DNA from 4 places in the Dactylosporangium sp. NBC_01737 genome. Region 1 is predicted to be linked to each of the others. Evidence: riboswitches for the same ligand, from Rfam matches in the RefSeq annotation. Region 1 holds a riboswitch; each other region holds the start of a gene.

Region 1 (3,645 bases):
ACCCGCTCCCGGCGCACCCTGTGGGTGATGATCGGCTGCGCCGCCGGCGCCGCCGCGACGTTCAAGGTGCCGGAGCTGTTCGGCATGGACCTCGACGACGACGGCGTGTTCTACGCGACCAACATCGCCCTGTTCACCCTGCCGTGGCTGGCCGGGTTCCTCGCCTGGCGCCGGCGGGCGTCGCGCCCGCTGATTGCGGTCGTCGCCACGCTGTTCGTGCTCGGTGCCGTCGCCGCCAACGTCTATCCGCTCGGCGGGGACTCGCAGTCGCTGGTCATCACCGCCATCCACCTGCCCATCGCGCTGTGGCTGGTGGTCGGCCTGGCGTATGTCGCCGACGACTGGCGCTCCACCCGCCGACACATGGACTTCATCCGCTTCACCGGCGAGGTGTTCGTCTACTTCGTCCTCATCGCCCTCGGCGGCGGCGTCCTCACCGCGTTCATGTTCGGCACGTTCGAGGCCATCGGCGTGCAGCCCGAGACGTTCGTCAGCCATTGGCTGATCCCGTGCGGCGCCATGGCGACGGTCGTCGTCGCCGGTTGGCTGGTGGAGGCCAAGCAGAGCGTGGTGGAGAACATCGCCCCCGTCCTGACCCGCCTGTTCACCCCGCTGTTCACGGCGGTGCTGCTCGCGTTCCTCATCGCCGTCGGCGTCACCGCCTCCCGCATCGACGTCGAGCGCGAGGCCCTGATCCTGTTCGACCTGCTGCTGGTCGTGGTCCTGGGCCTGCTGCTGTACTCCATCTCCGCCCGCGACCCCCTCGCCCCGCCCGGCGGCTTCGACAAGCTCCAGCTCGCCTTGGTGCTCAGTGCCCTCGCCATCGACTTCCTGGTGCTCATCGAGATCACCGGCCGCGTGACGGAGTTCGGCACCACCCCCAACAAGGCCGCCGCCCTCGGCGAAAACGTGATCCTGCTGGTCAACCTGGCCGGCTCGGCACTGCTCCTGCTGCGTTTCATCCGCCGCCAGGGCAGGTTCGCCGCCCTGGAGCTGTGGCAGACCCGCCACCTGCCGGTCTACGCCGCCTGGGCGTGGATCGTCGTGCTCGCCTTCCCGCCGCTGTTCGACTTCGCCTGACCGCCAACCCGTGACCACGGGACGATCCTGGCCGCCGGCGACCCCCGGCGGCCGGTGATCGTGATGCGACACGCCGGCACGACATGTGGTGTGCGTGTTCCCGGTTGCCACCAGATATAGTCCGTGGCGCAGCTGGTTCGGCCGGGTATCCAGTCCGGTCGAGGCAAGAGGGAACCCGGTGCGAGACCGGGACTGCCCCGCAGCGGTGAGCAGGAACGAAAGCCGTCGAGTGAACACTGGGCCATCCGGGCCTGGGAAGTGACGGCCGGTAGGAGGTTCGCGGCGAGCGCCGTGACCGTGCCCGCGAGTCCGAAGACCTGCCAGCAGCGCCGCACGCCGGAGGACCGGGTGCGGCGGTCCGAGGCCGCGTGGGACGGCCGACGGCTGTGACGTGCCCGGACCGCCAGGCGAGCCGTGCCGTCCCCGCCTGCGTGTCCCGCGTTCGCCTCTTTCCGGAGACGAGCAAGAGGAGCACCAGGGTGACACTCACGCAGACGACCGCGCAGGATGCGCCGGTCCAGCGACGGGCGCAGATGCAGGTCCGCAAGCGCAACGGCGCGGCCGAGCCGGTCGACGTGAACAAGATCGTGCGGGCGGTCGGGCGGTGGGCGGACGACCTCGACGACGTCGACCCGCTGCGGGTGGCGACGAAGACCATCAGCGGCCTGTACGACGGCGCGACCACCGCGGAACTGGACCGGCTGTCGATCCAGACGGCGGCGGACATGATCGGTGAGGAGCCGCAGTACTCGCGGCTCGCGGCGCGGCTGCTGGCGGCGTACCTCGACAAGGAGGTCCGCGGGCAGGGCATCGCGTCGTTCAGCCAGGCGATCCGGGTCGGGCACGCCGAGGGGCTGATCGGCGCCGGGACCGCGCAGTTCGTGGCGGTCAACGCGCGCAAGCTCGACGACGCCGTCGACCTCACCGCGGACCTGCGGTTCGAGTACTTCGGGCTGCGCACCGTCGCCGACCGGTACCTGCTGCGGCACCCTTCGACGCGGCTGGTGGTGGAGACGCCGCAGTACTGGCTGCTGCGGGTCGCGTGCGGGCTGTCGACCACCCCCGCCGAGGCGATCGGGTTCTACCGGCTGATGTCGTCGCTGGCGTACCTGCCGAGCTCGCCGACCCTGTTCAACTCCGGCACGGCACACACGCAGATGTCGTCGTGCTTCCTCGTCGACTCGCCGCGTGACGAGCTCGACTCGATCTACGACCGGTACGCGCAGGTGGCGAAGCTGTCGAAGTTCGCGGGCGGGATCGGCATCTCGTGGTCGCGGGTACGGTCGCGGGGCGCGCTGATCCGGGGCACCAACGGCCTGTCCAACGGCATCGTGCCGTGGCTGCGCACCCTCGACGCGTCCGTGGCCGCCGTGAACCAGGGCGGGCGGCGCAAGGGCGCGGCCTGCGTGTACCTGGAGCCGTGGCACCCGGACGTCGAGGAGTTCCTGGAACTGCGGGACAACACCGGCGAGGACGCGCGGCGCACCCACAACCTCAACCTCGCCAACTGGATCCCCGACGAGTTCATGCGCCGCGTCGAGGCCGACGCGGACTGGTCGCTCATCGACCCGGCCGGGGCGCCGGAGCTGCCCGACCTGTACGGGGCGGCCTTCGACGAGGCGTACCGCGCAGCGGAGCAGGAGGGGAAGGCGGTGCGGACCGTCAAGGCCCGCGACCTGTTCGGCAGGATGATGCGCACCCTGGCGCAGACCGGCAACGGCTGGATGACGTTCAAGGACCCGTCGAACCGGCTCAGCAACCAGACCGGCACGCCCGGCGAGGTCGTGCACCTGTCGAACCTGTGCACCGAGATCGTCGAGGTGTCCAGCGACGGCGAGACCGCCGTGTGCAACCTCGGTTCAGTCAACCTCGCCGCGCACCTGACCGGCGACGGCATGGACTGGGAGCGGCTGCGGGCCACGGTCCGCACCGCGGTCACGTTCCTGGACCGGGTCATCGACATCAACTACTACCCGAGCGCGGAGGCGGCGGCGTCCAACCCGCGGTGGCGGCCGGTCGGCCTCGGCGTCATGGGCCTGCAGGACGTGTACTTCGCGCTGCGGCTGCCGTTCGACGCGCCAGAGGCGCGGGAGCTGTCGACGCGCATCGCCGAGGAGATCTACCTGACGGCGCTGGAGTCCTCCGCGGAGCTCGCCGAGCGGCACGGGCCGCACCCGGCGTATCAGCTGACCAGGGCCGCCCGCGGCGACCTGCAACCGGACCTGTGGGGCATCACCCCGGCGCAGGAGTCGCGGTGGGCTGCGGTACGGCAACGCATCGCCCTGCACGGGCTGCGCAACTCGCTGCTCATCGCGATCGCCCCGACGGCCACGATCGCCTCCATCGCCGGCTGCTACGAGTGCATCGAGCCGCAGGTGTCCAACATGTTCAAGCGCGAGACCCTGTCGGGGGAGTTCCTGCAGATCAACACGGCGCTGGTGCGGGAGCTGAAGTCCCGCGGGCTGTGGACGGCGCAGATCCGGGAGGAGATCAAGCGCGCCGACGGGTCCGTGCAGGGCATCGCGGCGCTGCCGGAGCAGACCCGGGCGCTGTTCCGCACCGCGT
Region 2 (3,645 bases), 3.8 Mb from region 1:
ATCGTATCGGGGGATGGCGTTCCGGCCACTCCTGGTGGCGGCCGGAAGGCAGGAGAGTGGGGTGCATGACCTTCCAGATCCGCCGGTTCGGCGGCCCGACCGCGGTGTTCACCGTCGGCGGCGTCACGTTCATGACCGACCCGACGTTCGACCCGCCCGGTGACTACCCCCTCGGCAACCGGGTGCTGACCAAGACGGCGGCCGCGTCCGGCACCCCGGCGGACGCCGGCACCGTCGACGTCGTGCTGCTGTCCCACGACCAGCACCCTGACAACCTCGACCACTCCGGTCGGGCCTTCGCGGCGTCGGTACCCCTGATCCTCAGCACTCCGGCAGCGGCCGCCCGGCTGGGCGGCCCCGCGGTCGGCCTGCCGCCGTGGACCGAGGTGCACCTGCCCCGGCCCGGTGGCGGCGGCCTCGTGCGGGTCACCGCCGTGCCCGCGCAGCACGGCCCCGACGGCACCGAGCACCTCACCGGCCCGGTCACCGGCTTCGTCCTGCACGGCGACGACCTGCCCACCGTCTACGTCAGCGGCGACAACGCCTCCCTGGATGTCGTGGCGCGGATCGCCGACCGCTTCCCGGCCGTCGACGTCGCGATCCTGTTCGGCGGCAAGGCCCGCACCGTCCTGCTCGGCGACGCCGACCTGACCCTCGGCGCCGCCGGCATGCTCGAGGCGGCCCGCCTCCTCGGCGCGAAGACGGTCCTGCCCGTCCACGTCGACAGCTGGGCCCACTTCACCGAGGGCCCCGACGACGTGCGCGCCGCGTTCGAAGCCGCGGGTAGCGCGGCGCTGCTGGGGTAACCGGATGGGGTGCTCATCGCCCACCTCAGCGACCTCCACATCGGATCGGAGCCGCCGGACCGCCTCGATCGGGTCGTCGCCTACCTGGGCGGCCTGCAGCGCCCGCTCGACGCGATCGTGGTGACCGGCGACGTCGCCGATCACGGCCTGGCCGCCGAGTACGCGCTGTTCGGCAAGCTCCAGCAGCTCGGCGTGCCGGTGCTGGCGCTGCCGGGCAACCACGACGACCGGTCCGTGTTCCGTGGCGAACTCCTCGACGAGGCGCCGGCGACCGGTCCCGTGAACCGGGTCGAGACCGTCGCCGGGACCGTGTTCGCGCTGTGCGACTCCAGCGTCCCGGGGCATGCCGAGGGCCGGCTGGACGACGACACCCTCGACTGGCTCGACCGCACCCTCGCGGCGACCGCCGGCACGCCCGCGTTCGTGTGCTGCCACCATCCGCCGGTGCCGGTCGGCAAGCCCGCCGCGGACCAGGTCCGCCAGCTCGGCGCGGGCCGGCTCGCCGAGGTCCTCGGCCGGCACCCGGACGTGGTCGCCGTCCTCTGCGGCCACGTCCACAGCGCCGCGGTGAGCACGTTCGCGGGCGTGCCGGTCCTGGCCGCACCGGGCGTCGAGTCCACGATGCTGCTGCCCTGGGAGCCACCGGACCGGCCGGAGGCGCCGCCGGCGCTCGCGTTCCACCTCCTGCGGGACGGCCGCCTCACGACACACTTCCGGCTGTGCGTCTAAGCTCACCGGCGGCATGAACTGATGCGAGGTGCCCCGGGCGACCGGGGAGAATCGGGAAGCCGGTGTGAATCCGGCACGGGCCCGCCGCGGTGATCGGGGAGCTGCCGTCCATGCACGCGCGACAACGTGTGCGGTCACTGGCCTGCGGGCTGGGAAGGCGGACGGTCAGGCGTTGATCCGAGAGTCCGAAGACCGGCCTCGCGTTCACCGCCCGCCCCGCGCCGGGGCCGGCCTGAGCAGCGGGAGCCTGCCCACATGAGCACCGACCTGTATGACGTCGTGCACCGCCGCCGCGACGTGCGCGGCCAGTTCACCGGGGCGCCGATCCCCGCCGAGGTCCTCGACCGCGTGCTCGGCGCGGCCCACGCGGCGCCCAGCGTCGGGCTGTCGCAGCCGTGGGACTTCGTCCTCGTGCGTGATCCCGGCCTGCGCGGCGCGTTCCACGACCACGTGCGGCAGGAGCGGGACACGTTCGCCGCCACCCTGGACGGTGCGGCCGCCGGGACGTTCGCCCGCATCAAGATCGACGGTGTACTGGAGTCGACCCTGTCCGTGGTCGTCACCTACGACGCCGGTCGCGGCGGTCCGGCGGTGCTCGGCCGGCACGCGATCGCCGACGCCGGCCTGTACTCGGTCTGCCTCGCCATCCAGAACCTGTGGCTGGCGGCCACCGCCGAGGGTCTCGGCGTGGGCTGGGTGTCGTTCTACCGCGAGCCGTTCGTCCGTGACCTGCTCGGCATCCCCGACGGCATCCGCCCCGTCGCGTGGCTGTGCCTCGGCCCGGTGACGCACCTGGAGGCGGTGCCGGACCTCGAACGGCACGGCTGGCGTAGCAGGATTCCGCTGGTCGAGGCGCTGCATCACGACCGCTGGTAGCTGTCGGCTAGGCAGGGCCGAAGTGTCATCCGGGTGACTCCACGATAGTTACGCTGCGTGCCATTCTCATTACGCAACGTGATCCACCCATCGTCTGAGGAGGCGAATCCCAATGGCACAGGCCACCACGGAAACCGGCACCAGCACCGAGATGAAGAAGATCGTGGTCCGCAAGGCGGGCGCGGTGCGGCTGACCAGGCTCTGCAACAACTACTGCTACGGCATGTGCTGCTGCGCCGAGTTCCTGGGCTGACGACACACCGGTAGGCCGACACCGCGGGACACCCGGCCGGGGGCGCAACCCACCCTCACCCCCGGCCGGGGTCCCACCAGCAGAGGAGATCTGGCATGCCGACCGGTTCAGTGGCGCTGCACGACCTGCGGTACCTCGACGAGGGCGACCGGGTCGTCGTCGGCCGCACCGACTGCGACTCCTACGGCGTGTTTCCGCCCGACGGTGCCGCACTGCTCCGGGAGGTCGCCGGAGGCCGCCCGCCGCAGGACGCCGCCGCCTGGTACACCGACCGCTACGGCGAACCCGTCGACATCGACGAGTTCCTCGACACCCTGCGGGACCTGGACTTCCTGAGCCCCGACGGCGCGGGGGAGCGGGCCGCCCCGCCGCGCTGGCAGCGCCTCGGCGCGGCCCTGTTCTCACCGGTCGCCTGGGCCTGCTACGCCGCGCTCGTCGCCGCCGCCGTCGCGGCCTGCGTCGCCGACCCGCGGCTCGCGCCCACCCGCGGCAACGTGTTCTTCACCGACTACCTGCTAGTCGTCGAGCTGACCATCCTGTTCGGGCAGCTGCCGTTCGTCGTGCTGCACGAGCTGTTCCACATGCTCGCCGGGCGCCGGCTCGGCCTGCACTCCTCGATGCACCTGGGCCACCGGCTCTACTTTCTCGTGGCCGAGACGAAACTCGACGGGCTCGTCGTCGTCCCGCGGCGGCAGCGGTACCTGCCGATCCTCGCCGGTGTGATCGCCGACGTGCTCACGGCCTCGGCGCTCACCGTCGTGGCGTGGCTGACCCGGCAGCCGGACGGCACCATCCCGGTCGCGGGCCGCGCCTGCCTCGCCGTCGCGTTCATGTCCCTGCTCGGCATCCTCGCGCAGCTGTACTTCTTCCTGCGCACCGACGTGTACCACCTCATCACCACCGTCCTGGGCTGCGTCGACCTGCACGCCACCGCCCGTGAACTGCTGCACAACCGGATGTGGCGGCTGCTCGGGCGCACCG
Region 3 (3,645 bases), 4.1 Mb from region 1:
TGCGACGAGTGCGTCTCCACCTCGAACAACCCGGTCCGGTCGACCCGCAGGTCGAGCGAGGCCGGCGTGCCGGCCGGCAGCGTCAGGGTCTTGTCGTAGCCGTGGACGTGCAGCTCGTCGGCCACGTCGGAGGTGACCGTGATGCGCACCAGGCCGCCCTTGCCGACCTCGATCCGGCCGGTCGGCGGGGTGACCTTCCGCTTCGCGACGGTGACGACGATCTCCTTGTCGACCGCGGAGACCGGCGAGGCGGCCGCGGACGTCGACGCGGCGGCCGGCGATGGCGCGTCGGTCCCCGGGACGGTCGCGATACTGGTCGACGCGGCCGGCGCCGGTGTGCCGGCGGCGGTGGACGGAGGGGACGAGTCGCAGCCGGCGGTGAGGAACGCGAGCAGGCAGGCGGCGGCGACGATGGGGCGGACGGCAGGCACGAAGCAGGCTCCCGGGGCGGCGGGTTCGTTAGGGACGTGAATTTAGCGTCTTGTCGCTCACGGGGGAACCCGGCATCATGTGCCGATGCGATCGGGCAGCACGAAAACGGTCACTACGATCCGGCTCGCGGTGCTGACGATCGTCGCCGCGCTCGGCGTCGTGCTGCCGGCGGGGCCCGCGGCCGCGCACGGGCAGCTGGCGATGTCCGACCCGGTGCAGGACAGCACCGTGGACCAGCCGCGGGCCGACGTGTCGCTGTACTTCACCGAGCAGCCGGCGTCCTTCGCGTGGTTCACCGTCACCGCGCCGTCGGGGCAGCGGGTCGACGGCGGGTGGCGCGGCGGGGAGCCGAAGCGCCTGGACAAGCCCGTCCAGGAGTACTTCCTGGTCGACGGGAAGTTCGAGCCGAAGGTCTACAACACCGGGTTCCCGGCGCTGGTCACCGTGTCGCACTGGCCGGAGCAGGGGCTGTACGTCGTGGCGTACCAGTCGGTCGCCTCCGACGGTGAGGCGGTGAAGGGGCAGCTGCGGTTCACCTACAGCGGCCCGGCGACGGCGGCACCGGCGGGCTGGACCGCGCCGACGGCCGGGCCGTCCGAGGCGCTGACCCGGGCGCTGAGCAAGGAGAGCGCCCCGGCGGCGACCGCCGGGCCGACCGCCGGGCCGCAGCAGGCGCTGCCGCCGCCCGCGACCCCGGCGACGCCGTTCGTGCTCACCGACTGGCTGCTGCCGGGGCTGCTCATCGTGGGTGTCGGCGCCATGATCTGGCTCGCCGCCCGGCGGGCACCGGTGCAGCCGGAGAAGAAACGCCGCAGGGCCGCCCTCCGGTAACGGGGACGGCCGCCGCGATCGGGGCGCTCAGCTGGTCGCGGATCCGCAGGTCAGCTGGATCTGGCCGGTGAGCCGGTCGGCGAACCCGGGGTCGGCGACGACCCGCTGCTGGTACTGCTCGACCTGCGCGTCGCTCAGCCACATGGCGCGGGTGCCGGGCGGCGCCACCGACGTCTCCGGCGCGAGCGGCGGCAGCCGCCGGTGCACGGCCGCGACCAGCAGACCTGCGGTCAGCACGACACACAGGAGGGCGTGCGCCACGGTCCTGCCCACGTCACCTGTTCGGCCCGGTCCGGCGGTACCGAAGGATTTGGGTCACGTTGACGTCACTGGGAGCCGTGGGACACGATGAACCCCGAGCGGTCATAGGGAGGAACCCAGTGCGAGTCTGGGACGGTCCCGCCACTGTGACCGGGGAGCCACCCTCCAGGGCTCGGACCACGGCCGCACACGGCCGGAAGGTCGGGGGGCGGCGGCGATCCGGGAGTCAGGAGACTCCGGCCGCTCATGCCATGACCGGCGGGCGCGGACCCGCTCGATAAGGATGTGCCCGTTGACGTCGCCGTATCCGTTCTCGGCCGTGGTCGGCCTGCCCGACCTGCGCCTCGCCCTGCTGCTCACGGCCGTGTCCCCGGCGATCGGCGGGGTCCTCGTCCGGGGTGAGAAGGGCACCGCCAAGTCGACCGTCGTGCGGGGCCTCGCCACGCTGCTGCCGGAGGTCGACGTCGTCGCCGGCTGCCGCTTCGCCTGCGACCCGGCCGCGCCCGACCCGTCCTGCCCCGACGGCCCGCACTCCCTGGACACGCCCGCCTCGCGCCGCCGCTCCGCTCTGGTGGAGCTGCCCGTCGGCGCGACCGAGGACCGGGTCGTCGGCACCCTTGACCTGCAGCGGGCCCTCGGCGACGGGGTCAAGGCCTACGAGCCCGGCCTGCTCGCCGCCGCCCACCGCGGCGTGCTCTACGTCGACGAGGTCAACCTCCTGCCCGATCACCTCGTCGACCTGCTCCTGGACGCCGCCGCGATGGGCCGCGCCCACGTCGAGCGCGACGGGGTCTCCGTCAAGCACGCCGCCAGGTTCCTCCTCGTCGGCACCATGAACCCGGAGGAGGGCGAGCCGCGCCCGCAGCTCGTCGACCGGTTCGGCCTGGTCGTCGGGGTCACGTCGCCGACCACGCCCGCACCCCGGGCCGAGGTGGTGCGGCGGCGCCTGGCGTACGAGCTGGACCCCGAGACGTTCGCGGCCCGCTTCATCGAGGAGGACGCCGCGCTCGCCGCCCGGATCGCCACCGCCCGGCGCGCGCTGCCCGGGGTGACGCTGCCGGACCGTCAGCTGGACCGGATCGCGCGGATCTGCCTGGCCTACAGGGTGGACGGGCTGCGCGCCGACATCGTCGTGGCCCGCACCGCGGTCGCGCTGGCCGCCTGGCACGGCCGGACCGTGGTGACGAAGGACGACCTGCGCGACGCGGCCCGGCTCGCCCTGCCGCACCGGCGCCGGCGCGACCCGCTCGACCCGCCGGGCGCGGATCAGGAGCGCCTGGAGGAGATCCTGGACCAGGAGCTCGGCGACGACTCCGACGACCCGGACGACGACGCCGACGACGACCCCGCCAACCCCGACGATCCCGACGACGACCCTGATACCGGCGGCCCGTCCACCGCCGGAGAACCGGCCGATTCCGGCGACGGCGGCGGCGGTCCTGGCGGCGCACCGGACAACCCCGGTCCGCCGCCGACAGGTCCGCCGCCCACCGGCGATCACGCCGCGCAGGCGCCGCCCTCGCAGGTCGAACCCACGCCGGGTGAATCCTCCGGCGGGCCGGTCACGCAGCCGGCGGGGGAGCTGGCGTTCGCGCAGGCGCCGTACAAAACGCGGCTGCTGAAGATCGGCGGCCGGGCCAACCGGCAGCAGGGCGCCCACGCCGGCCGGCGCTCACCCGCGCACGGGCGGCACGGGCGGGTCGTGCGGTCACGGCAGCCCACCGGCGGCAAGCTCGTCAGCCTGCACCTGCCCGACAGCGTGCGCGCCGCGGCGTTGCGCGGCTCCCGCAGCGTGCACGCCCAGGACCTCCGCGAGGCGGTCAAGGTGGGCCGGGAGGCCAACCTGGTGCTGTTCGTCGTCGACGCGTCCGGCTCGATGGCCGCCCGGCAGCGCATGACGGTCGTGAAGACCGCCGTGCTGTCGCTGCTGCGCGACGCGTATCAGCGCCGCGACAAGGTCGGCATGATCACCTTCCGCGGTGCGGAGGCCGCGACCGTCCTCGAGCCGACCGCCAGCCACGAGGTCGGCGTGCTGCGCCTGGCCGAGCTGCGCACCGGCGGCCGCACGCCCCTCGCGGCCGGGCTTCGCCAGGCCGCCCGCGCGCTGCACGGCGAGCGGCG
Region 4 (3,645 bases), 4.1 Mb from region 1:
TCGGCCTCGGCCCGGATCGTCGCGAACGACCGCCGGTAGATCTCCGCGCCGTCCTTGACGTAGTCGTACGCGGTCACGAGACCACCAGGTAGCCGTCGGCGGTCGCGAGCATCTCCACGTGCCTTCCCTTCGGTGCGCCGCAGCGCCGTTCGCAGCCGACCCAGTGCACGGGCAGGTCCCCCGGCACCGTGCCCGCCTCGACGGCCGCGCGGGCGTCGGCCCGCACGTCGGCGAGGGCCTTGGCGCAGCCGGGCCGGCCGGCGCACGCGGTGACCCCGGCCCACGGGGAGGCGGGGTCGGTGCCGAGCCCCGCCGCCGTCAACAGTGCCTCGACGGGTCCAGCTTGTGCGACGGACACGTCCGGCACGACGACGGTCCGCCACGGCGTGACGATGATCTCCCCCGGCGCGGCTTCCACGAGCGCCGCGGACTGTGCCTGGGTGAGCAGCCCGAGGGGGACGACGACGGTCAGCGCGGCCAGCCCGCCGGTCTGCGGCGTCCACCCGACCACCGGGCCGGCGCCGCGGTGGACGAGCCCCGGGCCGGCACCGCGGTGGACGAGCCCCGGGCCGGCGCCGTCGTGGACGGCCCCAAGGCCGCAGGAGGCGCCGAGCCGCGCCGCGACCCGCGCCGGGCCGTCGGTCAGCTCCGCCAGGCGCCACGCCGTGCCGCCCTGCTCGGCCCGCTCGGCCAGGAACGCCCTGGTGGCCCGGATCAGCAGGTCGGCCGGGTCGTCCCCGCCGCAGGACGTCATCGTGCCGGCCAGGGTGAGGCGGTCGCCGTGCAGGCCCACGTCGCCGCCGAGCGCGGTCACGTCGCCGCGCCCGTCGTCGACGGTGACCAGGAACCGGCCGGGAAGTGCGGCCAGGGCGGGGTCGGCGCACAGCAGGGCGTCGTACGCGGCCACCACCGGCCGCACGTCCAGCGCGCCGAGGCCGTCGCGGCCGCTGAGCGGGCTGGCGATGATGTTGCGGACCCGCTCGTGCGTGTCCGACGGCAGCAGCCCCACGCCGGACAGCCGCGCGGCCAGCTCCACCTCCGCACCCGGCCGCAGCGCCCTGACCTGGATGTTTCCCCGAGACGTCAGCTCCAGCGCCGGGTCGCCGAGGTCGAGCGCCGCGCGGCGGAGCACGGCGAGCGCGTCCACGCCCAGCCTGCCGCCGGGCAGCCGGACCCGGGCCAGGCCACCGTCGGCCGCCGCATGGACCTGCACGGCGCCCGGGCACCGGTCCGGAGCGTCGCGTCCACTGGCAGCCTGCACGGGCCGGATACTACTGCGCAGCACCTCGCTTGACTCAAGACAGCGCTGTCCAGGAGAGTTGGCGGTGCTGTACGGCGACGTGTGGAGGAAGCCGGTGTCAATCCGGCGCGGTCCCGCCACTGTGACCGGGGAGTGGACCTCCGACGACGGCCACCGGGTGACACACCCGGGAAGGCCGGAGGCGAGCGCCGATCCGGGAGCCAGGAGACTCTCCGACGCCGGACCTTTCCCGACCGACTTGGGGCGCGGACCCCGAGGGAGGACCCTGGCGTGATCCTGCTCCTGTCGACGTCCGACACCGACCTGCTCAGCGCCCGCGCGAGCGGCGCCGCGTTCCGGCTGGCCAACCCGTCCCGCACCGCCGTGGAGGACCTGCCGGCCCTGGCCGAGGGCGCCGACCTGGTCGTCGTGCGGTTCCTGGGGGGCTACCGCGACTGGCAGGAGGGCTTCGACACGCTGCTGCGGCTGCCCCTGCCCGTGGTCCTGCTCGGCGGCGAGCAGCTGCCCGACGCCGAGCTGATGTCGCACTCGACGGTGCCCGCCGGGGTCGCCGCGGACGCGCACAAGTACTTCACCGAGGGCGGCCCGGCCAACCTGGGTGAGCTGCACAACTTCCTGTCCGACACGATCCTGCTGACCGGGCACGGGTTCGCGCCCCCGGCGACGACCCCGACCTGGGGGCCGCTGGAGCGCCCCGCAAAAGCTGACGGCCCGACGGTCGCGGTCATCTACTACCGGGCGCACCACCTCGCCGGCAACACCGCGTTCGTGGAGACGCTCTGCGAGGCGATCGAGGACGCCGGCGGCCGGGCGCTGCCCGTGTTCGCGTCGTCGCTGCGCACCGCCCCGGCGGAGCTGCTCGACACGCTGCGGCAGGCCGACGCGCTCATCGTCACCGTCCTCGCCGCGGGCGGCACCCGCCCCGCCGACGCGCAGGCCGGCGGCGAGGACGAGGCGTGGGACGTCGGCGCACTGGCCGCGCTCGACGTGCCGATCCTGCAGGGGCTGTGCCTGACCAGCGCCCGCGACACCTGGGACGCCAACGACGACGGCCTGTCGCCGCTGGACACCGCCACGCAGGTCGCGATCCCCGAGTTCGACGGCCGGATCATCACGGTGCCGTTCTCGTTCAAGGAGGTCGACGCCGACGGGCTGACCGTCTATGTCGCCGACCCCGAGCGGGCCGGCCGGGTCGCCGGGATCGCCGTCGGGCACGCCCGGCTGCGGCACCTGCCCGCCGCGCAGCGCAAGGTCGTGGTGATGCTCAGCGCATACCCGACGAAACACGCCCGGATCGGCAACGCCGTCGGCCTCGACACGCCCGCGAGCGTGGTCCGGCTCCTCGACGCGATGCACGCACAGGGGTATCAGGGCGCGGACGGCTTCCCGAAGGACGGCGACGCGCTCATGCACACGCTCATCGCCGCCGGTGGGCAGGATGTCAACTGGCTCACCGAGGACCAGCTGCGGGGCAACCCGATCAGGATCTCCGCCGGCCGCTACAAGGCCTGGTTCGCCACGCTGCCGGCCGACCTGCGCGCCTCGATGGAGCGGCACTGGGGCCCCGCGCCCGGCGAGCTGTTCGTCGACACGTCCCGCGACCCGGACGGCGAGATCGTGCTCGCCGCGCTGCGCGAGGACAACGTGGTGGTCATGGTGCAGCCGCCGCGCGGGTTCGGGGAGAACCCCGTCGCGATCTACCACGACCCCGACCTGCCGCCCAGCCACCACTACCTGGCCGCGTACCGGTGGCTCGCCGACGAGTTCGGCGCGCACGCGGTCGTGCACGTCGGCAAGCACGGCAACCTCGAATGGCTGCCCGGCAAGACCGTCGGGCTGTCCGCGTCCTGCGGCGCCGACGCGGCGCTGGGCAACCTGCCGCTGATCTACCCGTTCCTGGTCAACGACCCCGGCGAGGGCACCCAGGCGAAGCGCCGGGCGCACGCGACCCTCGTCGACCACCTGATCCCGCCGATGGCGCGCGCGGACTCCTACGGTGACATCGCCCGCCTCGAGCAACTCCTCGACGAGCACGCGACGATCGCGGCCCTCGACCCGGCGAAGCTGCCCGCGATCCGCGCCCAGATCTGGACGCTGATCCAGGCCGCCCGCCTCGACCACGACCTGGGCCTGGCCGACCGGCCCGGCGAGGACGGCTTCGACGAGCTGATCCTGCACATCGACGGCTGGCTGTGCGAGATCAAGGACGTGCAGATCCGCGACGGGCTGCACGTGCTCGGGGTGGCGCCGTCGGGTGAGGCCCGCGTCGACCTGGTCCTGGCGATGCTGCGGGCCAGGCAGATGTGGGGCGGCACCGTGGCCGCGCTGCCCGGTCTGCGTGAGGCCCTCGGCCTGACCGAAGGCGACTCGGGTCGCGTGTCGGT

Evidence for each region. Region 1 has a riboswitch for cobalamin ahead of OHA72_RS39875 (ribonucleoside-diphosphate reductase subunit alpha). Riboswitches for the same ligand answer to the same signal wherever they lie in the genome.
Region 2: another riboswitch for cobalamin. It lies ahead of bluB (5,6-dimethylbenzimidazole synthase); the one in region 1 lies ahead of OHA72_RS39875 (ribonucleoside-diphosphate reductase subunit alpha).
Region 3: another riboswitch for cobalamin. It lies ahead of OHA72_RS59565 (VWA domain-containing protein); the one in region 1 lies ahead of OHA72_RS39875 (ribonucleoside-diphosphate reductase subunit alpha).
Region 4: another riboswitch for cobalamin. It lies ahead of cobN (cobaltochelatase subunit CobN); the one in region 1 lies ahead of OHA72_RS39875 (ribonucleoside-diphosphate reductase subunit alpha).

What each region holds. Positions count from the first base shown of each region.
Region 1 covers NZ_CP109153.1:8,774,870-8,778,514, forward strand. The annotation lists gene OHA72_RS39870 (permease prefix domain 1-containing protein) at 1-1,080, shown strand, start outside; cobalamin riboswitch at 1,197-1,419, shown strand; gene OHA72_RS39875 (ribonucleoside-diphosphate reductase subunit alpha) at 1,614-3,645, shown strand, end outside.
Region 2 covers NZ_CP109153.1:12,616,719-12,620,363, reverse strand. The annotation lists gene OHA72_RS58120 (MBL fold metallo-hydrolase) at 66-806, shown strand; gene OHA72_RS58115 (metallophosphoesterase) at 816-1,535, shown strand; cobalamin riboswitch at 1,546-1,750, shown strand; gene bluB (5,6-dimethylbenzimidazole synthase) at 1,791-2,411, shown strand; gene OHA72_RS58105 (hypothetical protein) at 2,524-2,664, shown strand; gene OHA72_RS58100 (hypothetical protein) at 2,760-3,645, shown strand, end outside.
Region 3 covers NZ_CP109153.1:12,907,787-12,911,431, reverse strand. The annotation lists gene OHA72_RS59580 (hypothetical protein) at 1-431, opposite strand, end outside; gene OHA72_RS59575 (copper resistance CopC family protein) at 517-1,263, shown strand; gene OHA72_RS59570 (hypothetical protein) at 1,291-1,536, opposite strand; cobalamin riboswitch at 1,635-1,760, shown strand; gene OHA72_RS59565 (VWA domain-containing protein) at 1,817-3,645, shown strand, end outside.
Region 4 covers NZ_CP109153.1:12,860,461-12,864,105, forward strand. The annotation lists gene OHA72_RS59365 (precorrin-8X methylmutase) at 1-77, opposite strand, end outside; gene OHA72_RS59370 (ferredoxin-like domain-containing protein) at 74-1,261, opposite strand; cobalamin riboswitch at 1,307-1,492, shown strand; gene cobN (cobaltochelatase subunit CobN) at 1,532-3,645, shown strand, end outside.